4 regions of the Rothia sp. HMSC08A08 genome follow, and region 2 is predicted to be linked to each of the others. Evidence: riboswitches for the same ligand, from Rfam matches in the RefSeq annotation. Region 2 holds a riboswitch; each other region holds the start of a gene.

The links. Region 2 has a riboswitch for S-adenosylmethionine ahead of HMPREF3164_RS06910 (methylenetetrahydrofolate reductase). Riboswitches for the same ligand answer to the same signal wherever they lie in the genome.
Positions count from the first base shown of each region.
Region 1: it holds a riboswitch for S-adenosylmethionine, as region 2 does, so the genes downstream of both, HMPREF3164_RS04350 (bifunctional o-acetylhomoserine/o-acetylserine sulfhydrylase) here and HMPREF3164_RS06910 (methylenetetrahydrofolate reductase) in region 2, are expected to answer to the same signal.
Region 3: it holds a riboswitch for S-adenosylmethionine, as region 2 does, so the genes downstream of both, HMPREF3164_RS07335 (LLM class flavin-dependent oxidoreductase) here and HMPREF3164_RS06910 (methylenetetrahydrofolate reductase) in region 2, are expected to answer to the same signal.
Region 4: it holds a riboswitch for S-adenosylmethionine, as region 2 does, so the genes downstream of both, HMPREF3164_RS09970 (nuclease PIN) here and HMPREF3164_RS06910 (methylenetetrahydrofolate reductase) in region 2, are expected to answer to the same signal.

Region 1 is NZ_KV793063.1:10,635-16,662, forward strand. Features, by position in the region: gene HMPREF3164_RS04345 (homoserine O-acetyltransferase MetX) at 1-627, opposite strand, end outside; gene HMPREF3164_RS04350 (bifunctional o-acetylhomoserine/o-acetylserine sulfhydrylase) at 712-2,058, opposite strand; SAM riboswitch class IV at 2,168-2,281, opposite strand; gene HMPREF3164_RS04355 (ABC transporter ATP-binding protein) at 2,862-3,863, shown strand; gene HMPREF3164_RS04360 (ABC transporter permease) at 3,860-4,630, shown strand; gene HMPREF3164_RS04365 (hypothetical protein) at 4,640-5,434, shown strand; gene rsgA (ribosome small subunit-dependent GTPase A) at 5,552-6,028, shown strand, end outside.
Region 2 is NZ_KV793075.1:34,563-40,590, forward strand. Features, by position in the region: gene metE (5-methyltetrahydropteroyltriglutamate--homocysteine S-methyltransferase) at 1-2,120, opposite strand, end outside; gene HMPREF3164_RS06910 (methylenetetrahydrofolate reductase) at 2,163-3,074, opposite strand; SAM riboswitch class I at 3,152-3,260, opposite strand; gene HMPREF3164_RS06915 (aldo/keto reductase) at 3,737-4,738, shown strand; gene HMPREF3164_RS06920 (sugar porter family MFS transporter) at 4,847-6,028, shown strand, end outside.
Region 3 is NZ_KV793075.1:147,430-153,284, forward strand. Features, by position in the region: gene HMPREF3164_RS07325 (C4-dicarboxylate ABC transporter substrate-binding protein) at 117-1,310, shown strand; gene HMPREF3164_RS07330 (zinc-dependent metalloprotease family protein) at 1,644-2,861, shown strand; SAM riboswitch class IV at 3,089-3,198, shown strand; gene HMPREF3164_RS07335 (LLM class flavin-dependent oxidoreductase) at 3,303-4,730, shown strand; gene HMPREF3164_RS07340 (YchJ family protein) at 4,869-5,306, shown strand; gene HMPREF3164_RS07345 (hypothetical protein) at 5,363-5,855, shown strand, end outside.
Region 4 is NZ_KV793081.1:120,337-126,364, reverse strand. Features, by position in the region: gene HMPREF3164_RS09995 (DEAD/DEAH box helicase) at 1-1,199, opposite strand, end outside; gene HMPREF3164_RS09990 (hypothetical protein) at 1,244-1,531, opposite strand; gene HMPREF3164_RS09985 (hypothetical protein) at 1,555-1,881, opposite strand; gene HMPREF3164_RS09980 (hypothetical protein) at 1,904-2,230, opposite strand; gene HMPREF3164_RS09975 (hypothetical protein) at 2,253-2,579, opposite strand; SAM riboswitch class IV at 2,844-2,972, shown strand; gene HMPREF3164_RS09970 (nuclease PIN) at 2,951-3,229, shown strand; gene HMPREF3164_RS09965 (PIN domain-containing protein) at 3,234-3,668, shown strand; gene HMPREF3164_RS09960 (cell division protein PerM) at 3,959-6,028, shown strand, end outside.

The DNA.
Region 1 (6,028 bases), on a different contig from region 2:
TTCGGCAGTGGCGGCGGGGCCGGCGGCGATGACCGCGCATCCGCGTACCAGCTCGGGGAAGGTTGCCGCCCATTCGATAGCGCGTGCTCCGCCGAGCGATCCGCCGATGACGTGGTGAAAACTCTTAATCCCCAACCGGGCGATAAGTTCGGCTTCGGCTCGTACCGAGTCGCGAATAGTGACGTGAGGGAAGCGTGACCCCCAGGGTTTTCCGGCGCCCGGGTATCCCTCGGGTACGATGCTTGCCGGGCCGGTTGAGCCGTAGCATCCGCCCAGGATATTGGGGGCTATCACAAAATATTTGGTGGTATCGACCACCGCGCCCGGCCCCACAATACCTTCCCACCAACCATCACTTTCGACCGCACGGATACTGGGTGCAGGCATATCCGATGTGGGAATCCCTCGCGAGACATGGGTGTCGCCGGTAAGGGCATGCAGAATAAGAATCGCGTTGTCCCCAGCTTCGTTAAGAGTCCCCCACGTCTCGTAGCCAATGTTCACCTGTGGAAGCACGGTACCGTTTTCGAGGGTGAAATCACCAATCGCCATCTGCCGCAGGTACCCCTGAGCGCTGGGATACTGCAGCTGCGACAGATAGGTGGCGTGTACGGTATTTTCCGTCATGTTTTCTCCTGGGTAACCGGTAGTTGGTAATGGCCGATACCGCGACCGGGCACTTACTGTGCAGCCCGGTCGCGGCGGTGCAGGTTAGGCGTTCAGAGTCGCAAAGCCCAGTTCAAGATCTGCAATAATATCGTCAATATTTTCGATACCTACAGAGAGGCGCACAAAGTTTTTGCTCACACCGATTGCCTCTAGCTCTTCTTCAGAAAGCTGCGAGTGGGTGGTGGATGCAGGGTGAATAACAAGCGAACGCACATCGCCGATATTCGCCACATTGGAGTGCAGCTGCAGGGCGTCCACAAAGGTACGGGTCTGTTCCAGGTCGGCGTCTTTAAGGGTAAATCCTATGACGGCGCCCGGCCCCTTCGGCAGGTACTTCTGGGCTCGCTCGTACCAGGGCGATGAAGGCAGACCGGCCCAGATCACCTGATCGACCAGCGGATGCTCCTCCAACCAGTTTGCAACCTTGGTCGCGTTCTCGATATGGCGTTCGATGCGCAGGGAAAGAGTCTCCAGACCGATACCAATGTTGAAGGCGTTGGTTGGAGAGATCGCCGCCCCGGTGTCGCGCAGAAGCGATACTCGCGCCTTGAGAATATAGGAAAGGTTAGCACCGAAGGCGGAGTCTTTGCCTAAGTCACGGGCATAAACTAGACCATGGTAGCCAGGTGCCGGCTCGTTGAACTTGGGGAACTTTTCGGGATTGGCACCATAGTCGAAATTCCCGGAGTCCACGATAACACCGCCAATTGAGGTGCCGTGCCCACCCAGATATTTCGTGGCGGAATGGATTACCACATCCGCACCAAATTCGATGGGGCGCACAAGGTAAGGAGTGGGAACAGTGTTATCGACGATTAGGGGAACGCCATTGTCGTGGGCGATCTGGGCGATAGGCTCGATGTCGAGCACATCGTTCCGGGGGTTAGGTACGGTTTCTCCGTAGAAGAGTTTCGTGTTGGGGCGAACCGCATCGCGCCATTGCTGCAGGTCGTCCGGGTTCTCAACAAACGTAGTTTCAACGCCGAGGTCGGCAAGCGTATATTTCAGTAGATTGTAGGTTCCTCCGTAGATCGAGGGGGAAGCCACGATATGGTCGCCCGCACCCGCAATGTTGAGAATCGCATAGGTAATAGCCGCTTGGCCTGAGGCCAGCAAAAGCGCGCCCACTCCCCCTTCAAGGGATGCGATGCGGTTTTCGATAACCTCTTGGGTGGGGTTGTTCAGACGGGTATAGATAGGCCCAAGCTCTGTGAGAGCAAAACGGTTAGCGGCCTGTTCTGCGTTCTCGAAAACGAACGAGGTGGTCTGGTAGATAGGTAACGCCCGAGCTCCCGTTGCAGCATCCGGTGCCTGCCCCGCGTGAATCTGGCGGGTTTCAAATTTCCAACCGGCGGGGTTGGCGGGAGTCGGGACTGTAGTGTTGCTCATGCGAAGCTCCTTGTAATAGTTCAGGGGGCCGCATGCCGATTTCGGTACAGAGCTCTTAGGCTTTCTTCTCTGCAAACGAAAAAACGATGTACCAGAATCGGGCACATCGGTCCCGCGCTTGCGTTGTACTTTGTGTTCAACGCCTGGTCCTCACCCAGGGCACCCCACCGCGGAGGAGGGTTGCCGGCCAGCTAGCTGGGGCTTATCACTGGCTCTCATGACCTGCATCTAGAGTTTCATAGGAAGCGCACATGGTCAAGCGGGATGCGTGTTTTCGGCGCATTGTTGCAAAGATGACGTTTTATGAACTGTTTTCACGACAGCCTATTGTTTGGGAGAAACACCAATACTTATGCGCTTGTGACCGTGCCTATGTTGTACCCGAACCGCTAAAGCCATGTGATCTGCCGTTAGCCGTCGCTAAATTACCATCAGTGTAGGCAATCGTGAGCCATGCTACACTGATTGAAACCTTGAATCTAGGAGTGATGAGGTATGACCTCCCGCTAAAGTCGCACCGGCTCGCGGAATGCCCGCCCAGATGGTGGGCTCTAAAAATTTCAGAAATAACCCTGCTTTGGTTCGATACATTTCATGAGCGCATAGTGAGCGCTTGGGACACCAAAGTTCTGAGGGTTTTATTGTTATACCTTCCGCATCTGCAGTCGGTGACTTGGGATTATTCAGGCACTAAGAAGTGCCTCTCTCACGACTATTCATCTCACCCGCCCCACGTATTGCAGGCGTGCGAACACCATGCTCAAGAGGCTTCGGGTGACTAAGCACCGCAAGGTTTTATCACAATGTCTACAATTCTTGACGCGGCACAGCTATGCCGCACCTTTGGCAAGGGTGAACACGCTTTCACCGCTGTCGATAATGTTTCACTCAGCATAAGTTCCGGCGAAATTAATGCTCTGCTCGGTCCCAATGGAGCGGGGAAAACAACGGTTGTGCAGATGTGCGCAACACTGCTGACTCCCACGAGCGGAACTGTGCGCATCGACGGGGTGGATGCGCTTGCGCACCCCCAGCGTGCGCGCGCGTCCCTAGGGCTTGCGCTCGGCGGGGATACCGGGTTCTATCCGCGAGCATCCGCCCGCGATAATCTTCTCTTCTTTGCCGACCTTGCCGGGGTTAGCGCGCGCAAACGCCGTACCCAGGTGGCAAACGCTTTGGAACGGGTTGATCTTGCCGATGTCGCCGCGAAGAAGGTACAAGAGTTTTCCCGCGGTATGAAACAACGTCTGCACATCGCACGGGCACTGCTGGGCGAGCCGAAACTGCTGCTTTTGGATGAGCCGACGAATGGGCTTGACCCAGATATTTCGCTGACAATTCGCCAGCTAATTCGCGCCCTCGCTGATGACGGCACCGCCATTTTACTCACGAGCCATCTGCTGGGCGAGATTGAGGAGTTAGCGCATCGGGTCACGGTCATCGGTGCCGGTCGCATGGCGGTTTCGGGCACGATAGCGGATATTACCGCGCATGCCGGGATTTCCGCTACCACCGTGGGGCGTGTGTGTGCGAATGCCGGGACGGTGCTTCAAGAACTTGCCCGGTCTTTGAGCGATGCGGGAACAGTGTTGCTGACCCCGCGCGGTAGCGAGTGGGAGATCACCGTGTACTGGAATGAACGTTCTGTTTCGGAAGGGTCGCACCCCTTCAGGACCGAACATGCAGAGGCTCTGCTGACCCGTATTCTCACTGAGCGTGAGGTTCAGATGCTCACACCGCTGTATACTCGCCCAGCCACCCTCGAAGAGGCATATCTGGCCATGGCGGAAGGACTGAAACGATGAACCGGCAACTTCGCCTAATGTCCTTTTCCCTGCGCCAATTTCTCACAGTTCCCTACTTCCTGCAGTTACTGCTGCTGAGCACCTTTGGGGCGACGGCCCTGCAGGCGCTCGCCGCTGGTGCCTGGCCAGTTGATGCGACCCTCGCCTGGACTCGCGCAGGCATTATCGGCACCTGGAATATGTGCATCGTTGCCGCCGGGATCCTCAACTTTGAGCGCTACCGGGGAACGTTCGTGTATCTGCTCAATGGTGCCGTGAACCCGCTGCGGGCGCTCGCAGCGGTGGTCTCAACTGCCTCCATTTTTGGGCTTGCCGCCCTGCCATTGGCCTGGGTTTTCTGGGCGCTGTGCACCTTCTCGGTAGATTTCACGGACTTTGCTCAGGTGGGTGCACGCTATCTGGTGGGTCTTTCGCTGCTGTGGATCTCGTGTCTGGCGGTGACCTTCGTGATTGCAGGGTTCTTTGTGGCGACCCCGAACGCTATCGCCTATGAGGAGCTGCTGCTTGTGCCGGTTTTCGTGGCTTCCGGGGTGCTTTTTACCGAGAGTTCCGCGCCTGCATGGCTTGATGGGCTCGGCACGCTGATTCCGATTCAGGCACCCGTGAAGGTTCTGCTTGGGCAGATGCCTATGAACTCATTCGGTGACTTTCTGGGCGTGGTAGTGCAAACCTGTGCGGTCACAGCCCTCTGGATGCTCGCGGCATATCTATTGGGTAGGCGAGCACTACGCGCGGCAACGGTACATGGCACTCTGGGTGCAATCTAGGAGGCTGCGATGTTTAAACGAACGAACTTTCTCTATCGTCTGAACAGTACCGCCAAGGTTGGGTGGTCTTCATCCATCACCTTCGCCACAGTTGGTACGGCACTCAGCACCCTCGTGATCGTACCGGGGATGAGCGTGCTGTTCAGCGTTCTACTAGGACGCGATCTTTCCGCACCTGATCCTGTGCGGATCGCATGCGCCTCTGCCCTGGCAAGCGTGGTACTCAGCGTGGCAGTCGGTGTTGTGGCGCGCGCGGCGACCGACCGCTGGCTGGGAGTGTTCGAGCAGGTGTGCACCGCCCGACGGTTTGATGCGGCTTATTGGCTGGGAGTCTCTGCAATGCCCGTGCTTTTAGCTCTGATCACTGGCATCACGAACCTGGGTGTTGCAGCTGCCTATACCGGTTTCGGTGGTTCCCTTGAAGGCAGCCTGTCCATGCTTGTGCGTTCTGTGACACTCTTACCCCTGGCTCTCATGGCAGGTGTATGTCTGGGTGTTTTCGCCGCTGGGCTGGGGTTGTATCTTTCCGACCCATACCTGGGAGGAACTATCTTAGGAGCGCTTCTGCCTATCAGTGCGGGCGTGATCGTGCCGGTAGATGCATACCCGGCGTGGCTGGCGGCATTGTGTACATTGGTTCCCGGCGGACGAACGATTGCTTTGGTGAGCGGCTCTTCTGAAATGGTGGATTCAACAGTTGTGACTGAGGTGCTAGTCTGCGTACTTTGGGCACTTGCGGGGCTTGTCCTAGTACATGCCGCTGCGCGACGCATCCGCTCGGGTGCACGCACGAATCTGCTATAACCTTTCCCTTCTCGCGAGCAGGTGGTTTTTGTCCCGAGCAGGTAGGGTTTTTCTACCTGCTCAGTCAGATCCTATCTGTTCGCGAGGCAGTAACTACTCAAGATTTTGAGGATTTTAATGTCTACTTTTACTCTTATGTCTTTGGGCTACGATGCCCTCTGGCACGGGCAAGCTGTAGCCGCCGCCTACGCTGATAATCTCGATCTTCACGAACTCGCGATCGCCCGAGTCAGCACGATCCACCGCACCCGGTTCGAGGCCATAGGTGCTCCTTTCCCGGATGCCCCGGACTCTGCCGTACCTTTGCGTACGTTTTCGGTGACACTCTCCACTGCCCCGCATGATGACGAGACCGAGAGTCTTCCAGTCGTTGGTGACTGGGTTTTGCTTGACGCGCACCCAGACCACACCGTCCTGCTCGCTATTCTGCCGCGCCGCACTTACCTGGACCGCCCGAGTGCTACGCGCATCTCAACTGCGCAGCCGGTAGCAGCGAATGTTGATGCGCTATGCATTGTGGAGCCAGTATTCCCCGAGCCTTCGGTGGGACGCATCGAACGGTACGTGGCACTGGCACGCTCCAGCATGTGTGAA
Region 2 (6,028 bases):
GGGCCCAGCCCCGAAACATAGCTTTCGGGAATATCCGCCAGCAGCTCCATATGCGAGCGCGCCGCCTCAATACTGGTCACATCCGCATTCAGGGCATTAATCGAATCAATAATCTCGTTGAACTCCGAGTAGCACAGGTGGGTGTGAACCTGAGTTTTATCCTCGACCGCGCTCGTCGCCAGGCGGAACGCATTCACCGACCACTTCAGGTACGCGGGCTGCTCGTCACGGCGCAGCGGCAGAAGCTCACGCAGTGCCGGTTCATCCACCTGAATAATGCGGATGCCCGCCTCTTCCAAATCGGCGATTTCGTCGGCGAGCGCCAATGCAACCTGATTCGCGGTTTCCTCGCGCGGCTGGTCATCACGCACGAACGACCAAGCCAGAATAGTCACCGGACCGGTCAGCATGCCCTTAACGGGACGATCGGTGAGCGACTGGGCGTAGGAAATCCAGGGCACGGTCACGGCCTCGCCGCGCAGCCCTTCACCTGAGCGTTTCACATCGCCGAACAGCACCGACGGGCGGGTGCAGCGTGAACCATAGGACTGCACCCAGCCGTGCTTAGTCGTGGCGAAACCATCGAAGTTTTCGGCGAAGTACTGCACCATGTCGTTACGTTCGGCCTCACCGTGCACGAGCACATCCAGGCCCAAATCTTCCTGGAGTTTAATAACGGAGGCGATCTCTTCACGCAGGAACTCGTCAAGTTGCTGCTGCGTGATTTTACCGGCACGCGCCTCTGCACGGTGGCGGCGAATATCGCCGGTCTGCGGGAACGAACCAATGGTTGTGGTCGGCAGCTTCGGCAGATTCAGATCGGCTTGGGCATCCCGGCGGATCTTCAGTTCGGGACGCTCAAAATCCTGCGGTTTCACGGATGCGGCACGCTCGCGGATTGCGGCATTATGCTTACGCGGGTCCGCCGTGAAACGTGCCAGCGCTTCGTCGGCGGTCTTCAACTCTGCTTCAACCGCAGACTCACCGTCGGCAAGACCGCGGGCAAGAGTCACGACCTCGGCGACTTTCTGGTCGGCAAAAGCCAGACCGTCTACGGGCACATCGGCGGGGTCTTCAAGGTCGAGATCGTGCGGCACATGCTGCAGCGAGGTTGAGGACGCAACCGCCACCGCGCCGCCGTTAATGTTCTGGAGCGCGTGCAGGAGCGCTCGCAGGTCGGCACGCCAAATATTGCGCCCGTTAATGGCACCCGCCACCAGGGTTACGCCGGAGTCTTTGAAGGCGGTCAGCGCCTCGGCATCGTAGAGGGTGGAAACCAGGTCGAGATGCAGCGCCTCAATACCGGTGTCTAACAGCGCGGGCAGGTTCTCGCGCAGATTGCCGTAGGGGCTTGTCACCAGGATTGCGGGACGGTTCGTTTCGGCTGCCAACGCGGTGTAAGTTTTACGCGCCAATTCGGCGATTTTGGCGTTGGGAATGTCGCGGTCCACGGTCAGGCCGGGTTCGTCGAGCTGCACCCACTGCACGCCGCGTGCCGCCAGCTCGGCGAGCACCTGCTGGTAGGCTTTCACGAAATCGTCCAGGCGATCCAGCGGTGTGAACCCTTCGGGCGAACCCTGTTCGGCTTTTGCCCCGAGAAGCAGGGTGAGCGGGCCGACCAGCTGCGGGCGCACCGTCACCCCATGTTCCTTGGCGACTTCAAGCTGCTCGTCAATAGCCTCAAGATTCAGCTTGATCTCGGTATCCGGACCGATCTCGGGCACCAAGTAGTGGTAGTTCGTATCGAACCATTTCGTCATCTCCAGCGGAGGCAGCGTCTCGGTGCCGCGCGCTAGAGCAAAGTACCCGGGCAGATCGAGCAGGCCGCGCGCATCCTTGGCGTCGGCAAGACGCTTGGGCACGAGGGTGAAAAGGCGCACGGCATCGAGCACCTGATCGTAGTACGAGAAAGTCGCCGGGATAGACGAATCGGTTACGCTAAGACCGCGCTCGATCACACGGTCATAGTAGGTGCGCTGCACATCTGCGGCCGCCTGGTGCAGTTCATCCTGCGTGATTTTGCCTTTCCAGAACGCTTCCTGTGCCTTCTTCAGCTCACGGAAACGGCCCACGCGGGGGTAACCGACGATGGTTGCTGCGGGGAATGGGGTGCGGGTCATCCTAGTTCCTTACTGTGGGAGGGTGTCAAATAAAAGGGGAGTTTAGAGGTATTGAAGATCGCTTAGGGGGAGTTTGAAACGGTTCGAGTAGCGCGGAACGTCGAGTTCTTCGAGGACGTCCAGCACAGCCTCATGCTCGTTAAATGTGAAGAAATGCAGGCCGGGGGCGCCAGCATCAAGCACCTTGCGACATTGGTCGAGTGCATGTTCCACGCCGATGCGGTGCATTTCGCGCGAATCGCTCGCGGTTTCTAGGCGATGCGCCAGCTCGCGCGGTACTTCAAGCCCGGCAAGCTCGCACAGCTTCGTCAGCCGAGTCAGCGAGGTAACGGGCATAATACCGGGAATAATGGGCATCTCCACCCCGGCAAGGCGCGCAGCATCCACCAACCCCGAATAGCGCTCGGTCTCAAAGAAAACCTGGGTGATGGCGAAATCCGCCCCGGCACGCTGCTTTGAAAGCAGAATCTCAATGTCTTGAAGAAGCGAGGAAGACTCGGGGTGCTTATGCGGGTATGCCGCAACCCCAATCGACACCTTCCCCGCGGCAAGATGCGCGAAATCCTCACGTTCCACCCTGCGAATCAGCTCCACCAGGTAACGAGCAAAAGGCAGCTCAAGCGGGCGCGTGTTTTCGGGTGGAATATCGCCGCGCAGCGCCAAGAACCCGCGTACTCCAAGCCCCAGAATCAGACGAACCGAGCGTTCCAAATCGGCCACGGAATGCCCCACGCAGATTAGATGCGCCAGGGGGTTCAGCGAGGTTTCATGCACCAGGTGATCGAGCAGAGCCAGCGTCTTTTGGCGGCGCTGCGCATCGCCCGAATAGGTGACGGAAACGTAATCCGGGTTGGTTTGCTCAAGCTCGGCAATGGTTTTGAGCAGGGAATCGCAGCTTGCGTGCGACCGTGGCGGATACAGCTCGTAAGAAAGAGCCGGGTGAACTGTCGTCATTTTCATTCCTCCGTGTTCACCCGATAGAAGCGTGCCCGAAGGTACGCCGAATCTTAGCAAGACGCGAAGGGAATTCACTTCTATCGGTTCTGGCGGGAGCACCTTGTCCGTCCACCCAATGGGTGGAGGCTGGCGAGGTTGCTGCGACGTCTAAGAGCCAGATCTCTCGGTCGCTCTGGATAGATAACGTTCCTATTCTAGGCAGGATGCGCGGTGTCAGCAAGAATATGTCGGCACATGTCGTCGAGCGGTCATAACCGCTTAATATTGTGGGATGCGGCGAAACAATACGTCATACGGGCTCGCGGCAGCTCGGATCGGCGAATTGAAACCTCCACCTGATTTGGCCGCAAGTTTAGCCGCAAGCAGATAATATGTCGACGAGCAGATAGCGGAATGTTATCTGCTCGTCACAAAACTATCTGCTCGCGGGAGAAGGCATTCTACAAGGAAAAAACCGGGTATTGTTCTGAGAAAACATGTCGTGTAAACTATGTGTAAGAGTCCCCCGACCGCCTCTACCCGTGAGTCTGCAGGTTCACAGGATATGCGCATATGTCGGGGCCCTTCTTTATCTGCTTCCGGTCTTACTCTAGGGAGTTGCAGGGTGCCGTGAACTTCATGTTGCGACCACGTACTGTCAAACACGGTAGAGTAAATGTATGGAACGCATCGAATCTCCCGCATATGCACGCCTGGGGAACTCCGGGCTGGTCGTGCCCTCCGTTGGTATCGGCTGCAACAATCTGGGACGCCCCGGTACCCCCACTCAAACTCAGGAAGGCACCAATGCCGTTATCGCCGCCGCAGTCGAGGCGGGTATCGGCTTCTTCGATATTGCCGACCTGTACGGTGCCGAACCCGGGCTGTCAGAAACCATGTTCGGTACCGCGATGCGCAAACTCAACCTCAACCGCGATGACCTGATCATCGTCACCAAATTCGGGCTCCCTACTGGTACCCTCAACGGCAACGACTGGGATGCACGCGGCTCACGCCGATACATCATGCGTGCCGTCGAAGGTTCACTGCGCCGCCTTGGAACCGAGTACATTGACCTGTATTTCTACCACAGCCCCGACCCGAACACCCCGCTGGAAGAGACCCTGTCTGCGCTCGACACGCTCGTGACCAGCGGAAAGGTGCGTTACCTGGGGCACTCCAACTTTGCGGGGTGGCAGCTTGCCCACGCCGAGCATCTCGCCCGCGAGCTCGGCACTGAGCGGTTTATCGCCGCCGAAAACCACTACAACCTGCTGGACCGCCGTGCCGAACTCGAAATTCTTCCCGCCGCCCGCCACTTCGGGCTCGGGGTTCTCCCGTATTTCCCGCTCGCAAACGGGCTTTTGACCGGGAAATACCGCCGCGACGGCATCCCTGCAGGGTCACGTCTGTCGCACTCCAAAGCGCAGGTACTCGCGCAAGCCGATTGGGAACAACTCGATGCCTACCACGAATTTTGTGCCGATCTGGGGATCTCTGAGGTTCAAGCCTCCATCTCTTGGCTCAAACAGCAGAATCCCGTCGCCAGCGTGATCGCCGGGGCAACCACCCCCGACCAGGTACGCGCAAACGCGCAGGCCGCAAGCGTGCGTTTCAACGATGACGAACTGGTGCGGCTCAACGAGATTTTCCCGGCGCCCGAAAGCATCGCGCTTTTCTGAGCAGCCGTGAATATAGCCAGCTGGAAATATAACTAATCCGGAATATACCCAAGCCAGCAAGCGTTTAAAGACTGTGCGGTCTCTCAACCTGTGCCGTACAAGACCCGCATGAAAGATAAAAATACCCGCATGAGCATCACCACCGAGCCGCCGAACCGCGCCAGTGCACTACCCCCGCTCGGGCAGGGCGCGCACACCCGCCGTCTAGGGGTTATCGCGCTGGTGGCAACCTTCGGTGGGCTCCTCTTCGGGTACGATACCGGCGTTATCAACGGCGCCCTCGACCCCATGAGTCGCGAACTCGGCATGGACAACACCATTCAAGGCTGGGTCACAGGCTCCCTCGCCTTCGCTGCCGCCCTCGGAGCCATGGTCACCGGGCGCATCTCAGATGCCATCGGACGACGCAGAACCATCATCGGACTCTCAATCCTCTTCATCGCGGGCGCGCTCGCATGCGTCTTCACTCCCAGCATTGCTGTACTGTTGATGGGTCGTACGATGCTCGGGCTCGCTGTGGGAGGCGCATCCGCAGTCGTACCCGTATTCCTCGCCGAACTTGCACCCTACGAAATTCGCGGCTCACTCTCCGGGCGTAACGAACTCATGGTCGTCGGAGGGCAGCTAGCCGCATTCATCGTGAATGCCATCATCGGCAACCTCTGGGGCGAACACGATAGCGTATGGCGGTGGATGTTCGCCGTCTGCGCCCTGCCTGCGCTCGCGCTTTTCATCGGTATGCTGCGCATGCCCGAATCCCCACGCTGGCTTATCGCGCAGGGGCGCACCGAGGATGCGCGCGCTATTATGCGGCGCATCCGCCCCGCCGAACGTGCTGATGCCGAAATTGCGGACATTGCGCGTTCACTTGAGGAAACGCGCATCCAAATCGGCACGGAGACTAGGGGTAGCACGGGTAAAATCCTGCGTGAAAAATGGTTTGTGCGGATTTTGCTGGTCGGTATTTTGGTGGGTGCCGGGCAGCAGCTCACCGGTATTAACTCCATCATGTACTACGGCATTAAGGTGCTCAAAGAAGCTGGGTTTGACGAGGGCTCGGCGCTCATTGCGAATATCGCGCCGGGCGCTATCGCCGTGGTCGGCTCAATCTTTTCGCTGCGCATGATGGAACGCGTGAACCGCCGCACGATGGTGATCGCTGGGTATTCGCTGACCGCGTTTTTCCACCTGCTGATCGGGGTAGCGTCTATGCTCCTGCCGGAGGGCAGCCCCGCGCGTCCCTATATTATTCTGGCGCTTGTGGTTGGGTTCGTGGGGTCGATGCAGACC
Region 3 (5,855 bases), 110 kb from region 2:
TAATGCGCATCGTCGCATGTGGGAATCTGCCACACCATAGGTTCCCTACCATGAATACCGCTCACTCATAGAAAGATTTCCTCTCGCTCAACACAACGACACAAGGAATATCTCTCATGAAACTACGTACTATAGCGCGCCTGATGCTGGCATTCGTCAGCCTGGTGTTTCTTGTCCCACTGAATTCTCTGCCCGCCTCGGCAGACACGTTGCCAGTCGCCCCTGGTAACCCGGGTGTCGCCCCGAAGGTGACTTCACCTGATACTGACGGTGATGGGCTTTCCGACAGCGTGGAAATCAACGGATACGATGCTGATGGTGATGGTAGACCTGAAGTCGATTACAAGAAAATGGGTGCAAATCCCTACCACAAAGATGTATTCGTTGAGATGGACTATATGCCTGGCGAGCTTGCCAGTGAGGAAGAGCTGGACCGTATCGTGCAGTCTTTTGCTGACTTGAATGTTACTAACCCTGATGGCAGGGCAGGCGTTAATCTTCACCTAGATGCAGGTTCTGCCCGGAGTGCCAAGTATAACTTGGGAGGCGGCAACCAGGTTCCGCACCAAGTGCTTACCAACAATATGAAGTCTTCTGGGGAATTGGCAAATATCAGGGCTCGTAATTTTGATTCTGCCCGCTACAACAGCGGTTTCGACTACATGATCTGGGGCGATTACTATGTGGATAATGAAACCGGAAATCGAAACTCATCAGGAGTAGGGCTTCTAGGTGCCCCCGGCTTCATGGTGACCGTTGGAAAAACCTATTGGGAAGGAGCCAACAGCGATGTTCGCGTGGGCACTTTTATCCACGAGCTGGGGCACAACCTCAACCTGAAGCACGGCGGTACTGACGAATTCAACGGCAAGCCTCAGTACTACAGCGTGATGAATTACAACTATCAGCTCACTGGCATTCCCAAGGCGGACGGAACCCGATACTTCGGATACCTGCAGCAGGATATGCCGACCCTTAACGAATGGGCACTGAATGAGCGCGACGGCTTTGGCCCCCAAGCGGGCGAATACCTGTATACGCACAAAGATAAAAATGGGAAAGACGTTACTCAACCCGCAAATCAACCCATCGATTTCAACCGGAACGGCGTTATTGATAATTCTCCGGTCTCGGTAGATCTCAATGGCGACGGGATACTAAATGAGCTAACTGCTCTCAGTGATCTGAAGAAGCTCAACTTTGATATGACGCCTACTCAGGCTGGAGCTGGCGGTCCTGTGGCTCAGCCTGAAGCGGAAGAAAACCCGGTCACTGCGGATGACGCCCGCAACCTGGGCCTTATTCCCTAAATCATTCGGCGTTCTTCCCAAAACGGGGGCGAAGAGGTGTAGCTGCTGAGGGATGTTATTCCGAGCGTGCGAGGACATACATAACGTTCTGAAGCTGGCGAGGCAACGAGCCAGATGAAACACGCCCTCGCTGCGCCTCTTCGCTCCCGGGCTTTACCCCGCACAACCGTTCATATACCACTCTCTTGCTCAAACGGCATCGTGACGCCGCCCAAGATGTATTCGCATCCGAGAGCCCGCAACATCGCAGGTTCTCGCCGATGAATACCACTCACTTCACTCTCTATGTAAGATTCCCTCTCACTCAACACAACGACACAAGGAATATCTCTCATGAAATTACGTACTATAGTGCGCCTGATGCTGGCGTTTGTCAGCCTGGTGCTTGTCATTCCTCTGAATTCTCTGCCCGTTTCTGCGGTGGAGGCGAAGCCCGCTCAGCCTGCACCCGCGCAGAACCGGAATATAGATCCCGTTCAGAACCCCAACTCGGGTGATCGCGACGGCGATCATATTCCCGACGAGCTGGAAAGAGACGGGTACGATATCAACAACGATGGCATACCAGAGATCGATTTCCCTAAGATGGGCGCGGATCCCAACCATAAGGACATTTTTGTCGAGATGGATTATATGCCCGGTGAGCTTGCCAGTGAGGAAGAGCTGGATCGAATCGTGCAATCTTTCGCGGATATAAATATCAGCAATCCCGACGGCAGAACGGGTATCAATCTGCACTTGGATGCCGGTGCCGCCCGAGGCCCTAAGTATAACTTGGGAGGAGGCGAACAGGTCAAGTGGCAAGTGCTCAGCGACGATATAAGTGACAGAGATGGGAACTGGGCCAAGTTTAAAGCTTCTCATATTAACCAGTATCGTGAAGGGCTCTTTCACTATATGGTTTGGGGCGACTACTATGTGCAACAACAAACTGGGGAGAGCGGTTCATCAGGATTGGGACAATTGGGAGATCTTAATTTCATGGTGACTGTAGGAAAGACACACTGGAATAACGATAAAGGTAATATGAGCGATATTCGCGTGGGTACTTTTATTCACGAGCTGGGGCATAACCTCGGCCTGCAGCACGGTGGTGATGCCGATGAGAAAGGCGAAAAAGGTAAACCACAGTACTTCAGCGTTATGAATTACAACTATCAGCTTACCGGTGTGCCCAAGGCGGATGGAACCAAATATTTCGGATACCTGCAGCAAGATATGCCGACCCTTAAAGAATGGGCCTTGGACGAACGCAAAGGCTTTGGTCCCCAAGCGCGTGGGTACATGTATCGGCCCAATTCAGAGGCCGTACTGAGACCAGCAGATGGACCTGTCGATCTCAACGGTAATGGCGAAATCGACCATGGAATCTATGCTCTTGATCTTAACCATGACGGAATGAAAGGCTGGCTGACGGCACCAAGTGACCTGAAAAAACTGAGCTTTGCAGTTGTGTTTGGACGAGGTGCTGACGAGACTATCCCTGAGCCCAAGGTGGAAATAAACCCCATCACTGCGGATGATGCCCGCAAAATGGACCTCATTTCCTAAATAATTCGACGCTTTTCCTAAAATGGGAGCGAAGAATTGCAGCGGGAGCGTTAAACACGCTCCCGCTGCAAACTATTGCTCCCGAATTTTGCCGTTGCAATCGAAAGAACACTGCTGTCCGCTGGGCGACGTACGCGGCCCTTAATATTACGGGCGACAGTCACAAACATTAATATTCGTCATAATATCGCACCAACCACGACACCCCTTATACACTCAAAATCAAGGATTATGAGTCCCGGTGTAAAGCTCTGGCTAGCCGGGCGGCAACCCTCTCCCGTAGCGGGGTGCTCCAGATGATGATCTGGCTTCAAGGGACACGAAGCAAGTACGGCGCGAATGCGCCACCTGCACGACTTGGAACACCAAGAAGGTCACCACCTATAAGGAGGCGGCGCGCGGGGTGCAGGAACACCCTAACATTCGCGAAAGGATACGTAGATGGCTGAGCAGAAGAAGCGCATCGCAGTTAACGCATTCGACATGACCTGTGTGGGTCACCAGAGCTTCGACCTCTGGCGCCACCCCCGCTCCCGCGCTACCGAGTACAACACCATCAAATACTGGACTGACCTGGCACAGATCCTTGAGAAGGGCCTCTTCGACGGCGTATTCCTAGCCGATGTTGTGGGCATCTACGATATTTACAAGAACTCCGCTGCGCCAGCTATCGAAGGCGGCGCGCAGGTGCCCGTGAACGATCCGTTCATGCAGATTTCCGCAATGGCCGCCGTAACCGAGCACTTGGGCTTCGGCGTGACCTCAGCCGTCACCTACGAGCAGCCTTACACGCTTGCCCGCAAGTACGCTTCTCTCGACCACCTCACTAACGGACGTGTGGGCTTTAACGTGGTGACCTCATACCTGCCTTCCGCCGCCGAATGTCAGGGCCTCGAAACCCAGATTGAGCACGACACCCGATACGAACTCGCCGAAGAGTTCCTGGATGTCTGCTACAAGCTCTGGGAAGGCTCCTGGGAAGACGGCGCGGTCGTCAAAGACCGCGAGAAGGGTATCTACGCCGACCCCGCCAAGGTGCACCCGATTCAGCACAAGGGCAAGTACTTCAGCGTGCCTGGTGCGGGTCTGACCGAGCCCAGCCCCCAGCGTACCCCCGTGATTTTCCAGGCGGGCGCATCCAGCCGCGGGCAGAAGTTCTCGGGCAAGCATGCCGAAGTTGTGTTTATCGGTGCGCTGCGCCCCGATTTGACCCGCATTATTACCGACCGTATCCGTGACCGCGCCGAAGAGAACGGCCGCGGCCGCGACGAAATCAAGGTTTTCGCGATGCTCTCCATCATTGTGGACGAAACCGAAGAGAAGGCGAAGGCAAAGTACGAAGAGTACCGCAAGTACGTGAACCTGGAATCTTCGCAGGCCATTATCGGCGGCTGGTCCGGTGTGGATCTTTCCCAGTTCGACGAGGACGAGGTACTCAACTATGTGAAAACCGAGTCGATTCAGTCCTTCCTCACCCCCTTCACCCTGCAGGCCAAGGATAAGCAGTGGACGCGTAAGGATATTGCCGAGCACTGCACTATCGGCGGTATGGGCGAGGTTATTGTGGGCGACCCGCAGCAGGTGGCTGACGAGCTCGAACGCTGGATTGATGAAGGCGGACTGGACGGTATTAACCTGGCATACCACGTTTCACCCGGCTCCTTCGAGGACTTCATCGAGTTCGTGGTTCCCGAGCTGCAAAAGCGTGGACGCTACCGCACCTCCTACGAAGGTGAGACCCTGCGCGAAAGCCTGTTCGGCAAGGGACAGACTAAGGTTGCAGACTCCCACCCGGCCGCGAAGTACCGCGGCGCATACGTGGGTAAGCCCTCCACAGCAGACACCCCGGCACGCGCTATCGCCAACTAAACCCGCTGCTCCTGCACGCTTGGTTGTAAAATCTCCCCTCCTGGGATGATAAAAAGAGCCTTTATTTGAATAAAGCATTAAAAATGCCGCTTTATTCGAATAAAGGCTCTTTTTTTACGCACGTTTAAAATGGGGTGCATGAGCGAAACAACCCTGTATGATCCTCAAACCCGCTGCCCCTGCACAAGCGGCGAGGTATACGGTGCCTGCTGCGGGCGGTACCTGGGCGAGTTTGCCGCATCCGGAACCTTGGGCGCGCCCACACCGCTGGCTCTGATGCGCTCGCGGTTCACCGCCTTCGCCCTGCACGATGCGCCCTACCTGCTGGCGAGCTGGCACCCGCATACGCGCCCCGCCGAGTTAATGCTGGATGAAACGCTGCGCTGGTACCGGCTGGATATTCTGGGCTCTTCGGGCGGTCCCTTCGATGCGGCGGGCACGGTCGAGTTCGCGGCGTACTACCGTTCAGTTCCCGGTACGCCCGCCGAAGAACGTGTGAAAGGTGCCATGCACGAAAAATCTCGCTTCGAGAAAGTGCACGGCACCTGGTACTACCTAGACGGCGAGGTCAGCTAAGTTCCTCCCGATCGGGTAGCATGGCAGAAATATTCCTCTTATGGTATGTTTTTGCCATGATGTCAGTCGCGGAATATGCCCAGCACGCCGGGGTGAGCCCCCGAAGCGTGCGTGCACGCCTTGAACGAGGATCTTTGAGTGGACAAAAAATCGCCGGGCGGTGGATGGTTTCAGATAACCCGCACGAGCATCACTCCGCACATGGGCGCAAAATCTCGATGTCATCCTTCAATCAACTTGCCGCCTATCTTGACGGTAACAGTGCATCCCTTACCCCCGATGCACGCCGCCGTGCCAAAGAACGTGCACATAACCTCTCCGAACGTGGGGTAGAAGCTCTTAGACAGTATGCAGTGCGTGCAGATGCGAAACTTCAATTCTATGCTGTGCCTTCTGCTGACCTGCATGACTTGATGGACGAACGAACATTAGCGCTTACGGGTGTCAGCCACGAATATTCGGAAATTTACGGGGCTACCGTAGAAGCATATGTGACTCCCCACAATCTCGAATCCCTGAAATTTATCTACGCACTGCGTGAAGTTCCGG
Region 4 (6,028 bases), on a different contig from region 2:
GGCGAGCCGATGGGGTGGCAGTGCGCGGCATCAAACCAGAGCTGCCGCACCCGGTTATCTTCGCGGGTTTCCCATCCCAAGGCGGCATGAAGAGCCAGGTCAGGAGCGGAATCTTCACTCACGGCAGCCTCTGCGTTCTGTCGGGATTCGGCCTCAACGGCTCCGGCATGTACCCTCACCTGGGCGGGCGGCAGAACCGCCGTAGTCACCTCAAACCCTTCGAGAAGAATCGGCAGGCCAATCTGCTCTGCGCGCGCCAGAACATCCCACAGCAGCGTGGAGTTCGTGGCGGTGAGCGAAATCCAGTCCCGATGCGAAGAGTACATATTCTGCCACGGGCGTGCGATAGCGTATATTTCGGCGAAGAACCGTTCGTGCTCGGGGTACACCTCGTGACGACCGACCGGCCCACCCACGCTGGATGCGAAGGTCTCCCAGCTGAGCCCACCCTTGATCCAGCGCCCGGTTTTGGACTGCATCAGCGGCCGCGCCAGCAAATTGATAGGCGGGGTTGCACCGGGAATATTGCGCCCGCGCGCATATGAACCCGAGATACTGAAGGAAAGATCGAGCGCCCCCGGAACCCGTGCCGAATCAATACCGGATGCTTCGCCCCGGGCAGCGAGAACCTGTGCCATATCGCGCCGCCACACCGAAATTTTCGAGGGCGAAGAATGCGTATTCTCGTGGTCGTTCAGGGGGAGAGGCTCGGGGTCGGTGGTGAGCGAGCTTGCCGAACGAATCGCCCCCGATGCGCGCAACGCCGCCAGGGGATCGTCAGCTGCCTCCGCAACCTGTCGCACGGTATCCTCTGGGCTCTCCGGGTTCATAGACTGGCGGACGCGGTCGCCGGGCGCATTGTCGAGAGCCTTCCGCGCGGTCTTGGCACGGTCGAGTGCGGTGAGCATGAGAGCGACGGCGTGCTTGCAGTCGGCGGCGACCGGGCATGTGCATCGTGCGTTGAAAAGATTGGAATCGGCGTCAGAACCCGGGAAGAAGCGAATATCTACCTCATAGGGAATAGGGGTGCTCCCATTCACCAGACCTTCCAGCGTGTTTTCGTCTTCGTCGTAGGTGTAGCGCACCACTTCACGCTGACGGGCATAAGCAAGCCCGCGCTGGTATGCCTTATGCCCCGCCTGCCGAATAATCTGCGCAACGGTGACGGGGATATCGGGGAAAGGGTTTGGCGTGCTCACCGTTCCATTATCTCAAGGGTGTCAAAGAAGCGCGCGGTAATTCGTTATGAGGTCTGTCCAAGATGCGCTGAGCGTTTTTTACGTGCATTTTTGATGACTATTGTGAAGAACATAATAAAAGTGATGATGGTGGTCAGGAAGCCAACGCATAAGACGCTCACGGCAAGGGTAGCGGCTGCCTGTGTGAGAGGACTCGACCCCTTGGGCTGGACGCCCCTCCACTCGAGGGCATGGTACTCAACGACTGCTCCCCAGCCGGCTAGGATGAACAATCCAATACCGAGAATGAGGAGTAGTGCAGCTATTGCCCCGACCATACGTGCAGTTTTCATGCTTTCCCCTTGAGTAACTGACTTTATGGATTCATCTGGTCCCGTTCTTTTGCCAAGGGTGTTTTATTCTGCTCAGCATGCTTGTTGTGTGCCTTGCGTGCCTTCTTGGTCGCCGTTGTGAAGAGCAGAATAAAGGTGATAATGCCGGTGAGGAAACCAATGCCTAGGAACCATAGGCTCAGATTATTAGTCGCCATGACGAGCGGACTTGCTCCTGCGGGATCGACACCCCTCCATTCGAAGGCGTGGTATTCCACGAGTGAACCCCAGCCGGCTAGGATGAGCAATCCAAACCCGATAACCAGAAGTACTGCGGCTACTGCTCCAACGGTGTATATAGCTTTTTTCATGGGCGCTCCTTAGATGCTGGCTCTATGAATTAATCTGATTCTGGTCTTCTGCTGAGGGTGTTTTATTCTGTTCAAGATGCTTGTTGTGTGTCTTGCGTGCCTTCTTGGGCGTCGTGGTGAAGAGCAGAATAAAGGCGAAGAGCCCGGCGAGTAAACTGGTGCCTAAGAAGCAGTAGCTGAGGTTAGCGGTTGCTTTGGTCAATGGACTCTTCATGGTAGGTTGAACACCCCTCCACTCGAAGGCGTGGTACTCCACAAGAGCGCCCCATTGCATGAGGATATACAGAAAGATTCCTATGGTGAGGAGTGCTATGGCCAGTCCACCAATAGCGTATATAACTAGTTTCATAAGTGCTCCTTAGATACTGGCTCTATGAATCAACCTGGTTCTGACCATCTTTCAGTAGGTCTTGAGCCTGTTTAGGATACTTTTTGTGCGTCTTGCGGGAGTTCCTGATCGCCGTGGTGAAGAACGGAATCAAGGCGATAAAGCCAGTAAGAAAGCCGGTGCCTAAGAACCAGTAGCTGAGGTTGCCGGTTGCTCGCGTTAGGGGACTTGCTCCTTTATGCTGCACGCTCCTCCATTCGAGGGCATGATACTCTACGAGTGAGCCCCAACCGGCCAGGATGAACAAGCCAAACCCAATGATCAGAAAAATTGCGGCCACTATCCCCATGATCTGTACAGTCTTTTTCACAGTTATCACTCTTTCTTTCCGGAAGCGTAAAGTGGGCGTGACATGGTGATATATCAGAGGCAAGATAAATTTCTGTACATTACCCAGTGTGCCGTGATTTTTCTCGAATGTGTAGACCTGCTCTGAAGGCCCAAAACTTCACACTACGCCGCCATGAGGCGGCTATATACAGGTATGCATTCATAATCGCGTTATGTAAATCACAAGGATTTGACAGGTTCGGGCGTTTACAGATTCCTGAAAGCTGTTGTAACCTGGATTCAGCTTCAAGAGTTTCGACTGATAAGCTCCGACTATGGTCGAACGCCAACCCCATGTTCACGGGTGGCTCGGATGACGAAGCGGTTTGTATTCGCCGCCTCAGGTGGCACTTGGTACAGGCAAGAGCAACGCGAAAGGAACGCGCATTCGGCGCATGGTTGTCAATGTACAACAGCTCTTCATCTACAGCATCCCCCCTTACTCCTGCACGCTCTTATCAGGAAAATCTGCGTGCCGCATCCGTACCCGCACGCGGCGGTTACCAGGCAGTAAGTATTCAGGACTACGCACGTATTTCTTCTAAGCGCGACGAATTCCTCAATTTTCTGCTTCTTCCCAACCCCGAGGGTATTCCCGCCGTCGAATATGCCGGTCTGCGCGTAGCATAGGGGTATGAGCGCCTCAGGACTGCTTCTCGACTCGGATGTTCTCGCCGAGATCCGCAAAGCCACACCAGATCCCAAAGTTGTTGCCTTTCTGCGCCGCCGCGCCTATAAACACCTCTACATTTCGGTGCTGAGTGTGGGCGAGCTCAAAGGACTCTACCCCTACCCAGAGACCGACCGATGGATTGCCGAACTTCTCGACAGATTCGCCGACCACATCATTAACGTGGATGCGCGCGTAAGCCTCGAATGGGCGGGACGCAGCGCCCCGCGCGGCACCCACAGTCACGGGCGTAAAGATGCCGAGCCCCTGCCCACTGCCGCCCTCGAAGGTCTGATGGCGGCGAGCGCCCAAGCTCACGACCTCGAAATCGTTTCTTCAAAGGCTGAGGTGTACCGGTCCTGGGGCGTGCCCGCGGTGAATCCGTGGATTGAAGACTAATCTTCCGCACAGTATTTTCACCGTAAGCACCGGGGGAGTACCTGCGTGTTCGAGAAAGCCGTGAGAAATGCTCGGCACAGTTAGCTGTATGCGCTGTCGCGGCGGTGAGAGCGCATCAGTAACGTTCGTGTAACCCCTATGTTCACGGTGAGCGGTTAACGAAGGTTAGCCGCCATTTAACCGGAACTATTTCCCCGAAAGCCCAGCAGGCTCACACGCGCTGACAGGTTTCATGGCATGATGGAAGAACGATGAAAAGTAGCTCTTCTACATCCCGGTATTCTGCCCCTATGCCACTCTGGCTGCAGGGCATCGTTGAATTAGTTTTTACCGCCGCGCTTTCTTTCGGGCTTGTGCTCGTTCTGCTCATGGCGGTGTGGTTTACCAACGGTTTTAACCGCATGGATTTTCCCGCACTCGCAACTCTTGCCTCCCACCTGTGGCTGCTCATGCACGGTGTGCCGCTGAATATTCCGAATGCTTTCGGCATTATTCTGCCGCACGGCATGCTCACACTGGTACCCATGGGGCTGAGCATTATTCCGGTGCTCTTATGCTTTAGGTCTGGGCGAAAACTGGCGCGCGCATCCTATGAGGGGGAATTCTTCAAGCCCGTACTATTAGGGTGCGCTGCCTACGGTATTTTTGCTGCCGTCGCCTTTGCGTGGGCGAGTACCGAACGGCATCTGCTGGGTATTGTTGGTGCGGCGTTGATTCCGCAGATAGTGGTGCTGGTCGGGTTGATCTGGGGCGGCTACTATGAATCGCGTTCGCTCGCCCGTATGGTGGGCGTGAACACCGCCGAACAGATTTCGCAGATGAGCCAGTACTCGCGATGGGCGAGCTCCTATGTGTGGTCGATTGTGCGTGCCTCCATGGTGGCGATTTTCTCGCTCATTATGGGCGGTGCTCTGGTGCTGGTGGTTGCCATGATGATGCGTTGGTCGCAAATCGCAACAATTTACCAGGAACTTCACGCCGGGCCGGTGGGGGCGCTCGCCGTGACCCTGCTGCAGCTTGGTTACCTTCCGAACTTGGTGATCTACGCGATGTCGTGGACTACCGGCGCCGGGTTTGCGTTCGGCGTGGATACACATGTGGGTTGGTCGCAGACGACGATGGGCGATCTTCCGCTCTTTCCGGTGCTGGGTGCTATCCCTGAGAGCCTGGGCTGGATAGGGTATGCGGGTCTGGCGGTTTCGCTGGGCGCCGGAGCCGTTGCCGGTTGGTGGTTCTTGCGTGAAGGTGAAGACCACGTGGAGGAGTGGATCACCATGAAGGTACGTTACCGGGTGATTGCGCTGCCGCTTTCTTCGCTCGTGTTGGGTTCGCTGGTGGGTGTGCTCTGCGGCGTGTGGGCTTATATTTTGGGTTGGATTTCCAGCGGATCGTTGGGTGTGGGGCGTTTTACCGAGGTAGGCGCATCGCCCGCAGCTTTCGCCGTGGCGACCGCAATAACCCTGGGTGCGGGTACCGCGTTGGGTAACCTGCTGTGCCATGTGCTTCTTCCCGACAGCAGTCGTGAGCTGCCGCGTTTTGCCGATGAACGTCCCAATCTGGGCAGTCGCATGAGCGAGATGCTGCAGCAGCGTCGCGCGGCGCGGGCAGAGCGTGAACAGCTCAGGAACGATGAGCAGGAACGCGAGGCACAAGAACGTGAAGAGCAGGCGCGTGAGCGGGCTCAGCAGCGGCGCGAACGAGTCAAACAGGTGCACGCCCGCCGTGCAGAACTCAATAAATTTGCTGAGCAAGAAGAAGCACAGCGAGCGCATAGTTTAGGTATCAAAACGGAGCAAGAATCCTTGCGTGAGGATAGTTCTGCCGAAGCTGCAGACTCGAAGGATGCGGCATCTGACGAACAAACCATCGAGCTGTCGGGAGCGGATGAACCCACCGTGGAACTTGATACCTCTGAGAAATCCGGTGGGGGTACCGAGGACGCGCCGCGCACGGTCAAGCCCGGTAAGCGTGAGAAAGCCCCGGGGAAGCCGGTCTTTAACCGCGTTCCGCGCCCCGAAACCTCGGGTAATGGCGGTGATACTAAGGTCGAGCGGGAAACACGAGAGCAGAGCGCTCGTACAGGGGAGTCTGGGCCGCAGAAAGCCCCTTCGTCAGTGGAGTTTCACGAGTCCGGGTATAAACGTTTTGGTGTGCCGCGCCCGGTTGCCGCATCGCCCGCATCCGATCAGGAGAATACGGAAGGTTCGGCGCAGTCTCACGAGACTACCGTTCAGGAGAAGCGTCAGCTCACGCCCACTCAGGCGATGGCTGTTATCTTCGGAGCCTCTGAGCCGACCAAGGACGAATCTTCGGAGGAAGGGCCCTCCACGGGGCAGGATTCCTCGCATAAGAAGAGGAAG